One region of the Candidatus Accumulibacter necessarius genome, then DNA from elsewhere that is predicted to be linked to it. Evidence: riboswitches for the same ligand, from Rfam matches in the RefSeq annotation. Region 1 holds a riboswitch; the other holds the start of a gene.

Region 1 (2,198 bases):
GACCTCAACGACCTCGCTCACTTGCGCCCCTTTGGGAAACACCAAGCCGGGAAACAATTGCCCCAGGGCCTGCGACGCGTCGAAGAAACCTGCCAGGCCGATATTGACCGTGTGACCGTCAATGTAGACATACGAAATATTGGGGTCACTGACGAAGTTCCAGGGCTTGAGGCCGAGCGGATTGGTGACAGGCGTACCCACAGGAACAGTCAGGAAGCTGTTTACTGCAAAATCCAACTGCTGTTGAGTCAAGGGCTGGTTAATCGAAGCCGCCGCACCGCCGACGTAGCGATAAGCCAGAGCATTGTTGTTACCGGTCCAGTCATCGCTGTCCAGGCCGCTCAGTGTGATGTTCTTGCCACCGACCGTACCGGTCATCACCGCGACTGGCTTCGCGCCGTACTTCCCGAGTTCCACGTTGCCGCCGGGCTTCGTGGCGTCACCGTTACCATCGTTGAGGGCCGCTTGGGCATTCGCGAGGTCAGATACCCCGAGGCTGAGTAGCCCCACGCCTGTAGCGTCAGCGTTATAAACGGCAAACGTATTGCTGATTCCGGTGACCTGCATACCAATCGGCGCGGCCGACGCGCCGGCCGAAGCAGCCATTGCCAACACCGCCAAAGCGATTCTTGTCTTGCTAGATAGTAGATTCATTGAGAACTCCTTCACGTCAATCACCAGTCCGTTTCGCAGACCGGTTGATGAGGGTTTTAATGGGCTTCACAAGTCTTGGCTTTCGGAAACCCGGAAAGCAACATCCGTGCGTCCTCAACAAAACCTGACTCAGTGAAAAAGTAGCAATATTCGTGCCCAAAAAGGAATGTTCCATGAAACCAAGTGTTTAATAATTCACGAATCGTTCAAGATAACTCAAGTGTAAAAAAAACCGACACCGCACCCCTGGCCCACGCGATCGAGGGCGACCGCCTCGCACTCGCAAGACGAGGCTCTGATGCCTCCCTGCGGCAGGTGGACCCCTCAAGCCCCTGAGGGTTGCAGCACCCGCGGCAGGAACCTCGCCGCTGAGGCAGCGCCCCGGCCCGGCAGCCACGCGTATCCCTTGAAGCACCCGAGCCCGGCTCCCCGGGGCAACAATTGAACCTTCAGACACCGCCCGGCGACCGCCCCTCGCTGCGCTGTAGCGACGCACCCCAGCGACGATTGCCTTGCGAGCCGGGCTCGCGTCGCGTTATAGTCGCACCGCGAATGGGAGAGGGCGACAGTGTCGCCGCCGACGGCGCAATCCACCCGGAAACGCTCAGGCAAAAGGACCGTTCGTGCAATGAACTCTGGAGAGCGGCGCACGCTATTGGCGAAGCGCCCACCGATGGGGCAAGAGCGGCTGCGAATGAGGGTAGCCGCCCGACAATCTCTCAGGTACATGGACAGGGGGGTGAACTCGTTTCGGGTTCGCCCCTTTTCTGTTTCTTGAATCCACTCGAACAAGTGCTCCTTATGGATTGATACGATGAAGAAAACTGTCCTCAATGCCTGCCACCGCCGAAGCGGCGCCCGAATGGTCGATTTCGGCGGCTGGGAGATGCCGCTGCACTATGGTTCACAGATCGAGGAACATCACGCCGTGCGCCGCGACGCCGGCATGTTCGACGTCTCGCACATGTGCGCCGTTGATGTGGCGGGTCGCGACGCCGGTGTTTTTCTCCGTCGCCTGCTGGCCAACAATGTCGAGCGGCTGAAGGTCCCCGGCAAGGCACTGTACAGCGCCATGCTCAACCAAGCCGGCGGGGTGATCGATGACCTGATCGTGTATTACCTCGACGACCGTAGCTACCGGGTGGTGGTCAACGCCGGCACCGCCGAGAAGGATCTGGACTGGATGGCCGCCCGCCGCGACGAGTGGCAGCTTGCGGTAGACATCACGCCCCGCCGCGAGGGCGCCGGGGCGCTGGCGATGATCGCTGTCCAGGGACCGCATGCTCGCCAGAAGGTGTGGCAGGTGCTGCCCGAATGCCGGGCAGCCAGTGAAGCGCTGAAGCCCTTCTTTGCCGCCGTCGTCGGCGACCACTTCATCGCCAGTACCGGCTATACGGGTGAAGATGGCTACGAGATCACCCTGCCCGCCGCCCGGGCCGACGGCCTCTGGCAGGCACTCGCTGCAGCGGGTGTGCGGCCTTGTGGGCTGGGCGCCCGCGACACGCTGCGCCTTGAGGCCGGCATGAATCTCTACGGCCAGGATA
Region 2 (2,198 bases), on a different contig from region 1:
CGAGCGGCAGGCGGGCGAGGGCGATCGATTGCTGCATCGTCGGCGAGAAGCTGCCACTGGTGATCTCGCCGTCGCCATGGGTCGTGTGTACCGCCTGGTGCGCTCGCAGCACGCCGCGGTCGAGCAGTACCAGGCCGAGAAACCGGACTTGCTGCGGCCGGGCGAGGAGGGCGGCCTTGCCGACGAAGTCGCGCGGTGATACGAGATCGACCGTCCAGGCCAGGCCGGCGTCGAGCGGCGAAACTGTTTCGTCCATATCCTGGCCGTAGAGATTCATGCCGGCCTCAAGGCGCAGCGTGTCGCGGGCGCCCAGCCCACAAGGCCGCACACCCGCTGCAGCGAGTGCCTGCCAGAGGCCGTCGGCCCGGGCGGCGGGCAGGGTGATCTCGTAGCCATCTTCACCCGTATAGCCGGTACTGGCGATGAAGTGGTCGCCGACGACGGCGGCAAAGAAGGGCTTCAGCGCTTCACTGGCTGCCCGGCATTCGGGCAGCACCTGCCACACCTTCTGGCGAGCATGCGGTCCCTGGACAGCGATCATCGCCAGCGCCCCGGCGCCCTCGCGGCGGGGCGTGATGTCTACCGCAAGCTGCCACTCGTCGCGGCGGGCGGCCATCCAGTCCAGATCCTTCTCGGCGGTGCCGGCGTTGACCACCACCCGGTAGCTACGGTCGTCGAGGTAATACACGATCAGGTCATCGATCACCCCGCCGGCTTGGTTGAGCATGGCGCTGTACAGTGCCTTGCCGGGGACCTTCAGCCGCTCGACATTGTTGGCCAGCAGGCGACGGAGAAAAACACCGGCGTCGCGACCCGCCACATCAACGGCGCACATGTGCGAGACGTCGAACATGCCGGCGTCGCGGCGCACGGCGTGATGTTCCTCGATCTGTGAACCATAGTGCAGCGGCATCTCCCAGCCGCCGAAATCGACCATTCGGGCGCCGCTTCGGCGGTGGCAGGCATTGAGGACAGTTTTCTTCATCGTATCAATCCATAGGGAGCACTTGTTGGAGTGGATTCCAGAAACGGAAAAGGGGCGAACCCGATTAGAGTTCACCCCCCTGTCCATGTACCTGAGAGATTGTCGGGCGGCTACCCTCATTCGCAGCCGCTCTTGCCCCATCGGTGGGCGCTCCGCCAACAGCGTGCGCCGCTCTCCAGAGTTCATTGCACGAACGGTCCTTTTGCCTGAGCGTTTCCGGGTGGATTGCGCCGTCGGCGGCGACACTGTCGCCCTCTCCCATTCGCGACGCGACTATAACGCGCCGGGGGCTCGGCTCGCAAGGCAATCGTCGCTGGCGTCGGTCGTCGCGGTGCAGCGAAAGGGCATCGCCGGGCGGTGCGCAGCCCTTCAACTGTGCCTCGGGAGGCGGGATTCGGGGTCTTCAAGAGACATGCCTGGCCGCGGCGGCGGGGTCCCCCTCCGCGGCGCGGCCCCTGCCGCGGGGCTGCACTTCGCAGGGACTACAGGGGGCTAGGTGCTCCAGGGGGCAACAGAGCCTCGCTTCGCGAGAGCGAGGTGGTCGACCGGGAGCGGGTGGGCCATGTGTGGGGTGTCGGTTTTTTTTACACTTGAGTTATCTTGAACGATTCGTGAATTATTAAACACTTGGTTTCATGGAACATTCCTTTTTGGGCACGAATATTGCTACTTTTTCGCTGAGTCAGGTTTTGTTGAGGACGCACGGATGTTGCTTTCCGGGTTTCCGAAAGCCAAGACTTGTGAAGCCCATTAAAACCCTCATCAACCGGTCTGCGAAACGGACTGGTGATTGACGTGAAGGAGTTCTCAATGAATCTACTATCTAGCAAGACAAGAATCGCTTTGGCGGTGCTGGCGATGACCGCTTCGGCCGGCGCGTCGGCTAATTTCGTGGGTGTGAATATGGTGGTGACCGGCATTGCCGGTGGTAACAACAACATTCTCTGGAGCAACGTCGGGGGTGTGCTTTACCCCTCGCAAAACCCGAATAAGGCACAGGCGCAGGGCGCACTTGATGATCCAGCGCCCGGCAGTAACGTCGAGCTCGGAAAGTTCGGCTCGGGTGGCGCGATGGCGGGCACGGTCAACGGCAAGCCTATCGAGCTGAGTGGGCTTGAAATTGGTGACTGGAATACCACCGGACTTGATCGACGGTATATTCAGGCTGCGGCAGTGGCGAATCTTGGCCGATCGTTGACCGCTGGCGAATTGG

Evidence for each region. Region 1 has a riboswitch for glycine ahead of gcvT (glycine cleavage system aminomethyltransferase GcvT). Riboswitches for the same ligand answer to the same signal wherever they lie in the genome.
Region 2: another riboswitch for glycine. It lies ahead of gcvT (glycine cleavage system aminomethyltransferase GcvT); the one in region 1 lies ahead of gcvT (glycine cleavage system aminomethyltransferase GcvT).

The regions. Positions count from the first base shown of each region.
Region 1 is NZ_JAZKUM010000005.1:62,194-64,391, reverse strand. Features, by position in the region: gene V5B44_RS14160 (NF038130 family PEP-CTERM protein) at 1-654, opposite strand, end outside; glycine riboswitch at 1,198-1,284, shown strand; glycine riboswitch at 1,288-1,391, shown strand; gene gcvT (glycine cleavage system aminomethyltransferase GcvT) at 1,469-2,198, shown strand, end outside.
Region 2 is NZ_JAZKUM010000007.1:294,769-296,966, forward strand. Features, by position in the region: gene gcvT (glycine cleavage system aminomethyltransferase GcvT) at 1-985, opposite strand, end outside; glycine riboswitch at 1,063-1,166, opposite strand; glycine riboswitch at 1,170-1,256, opposite strand; gene V5B44_RS19665 (NF038130 family PEP-CTERM protein) at 1,796-2,198, shown strand, end outside.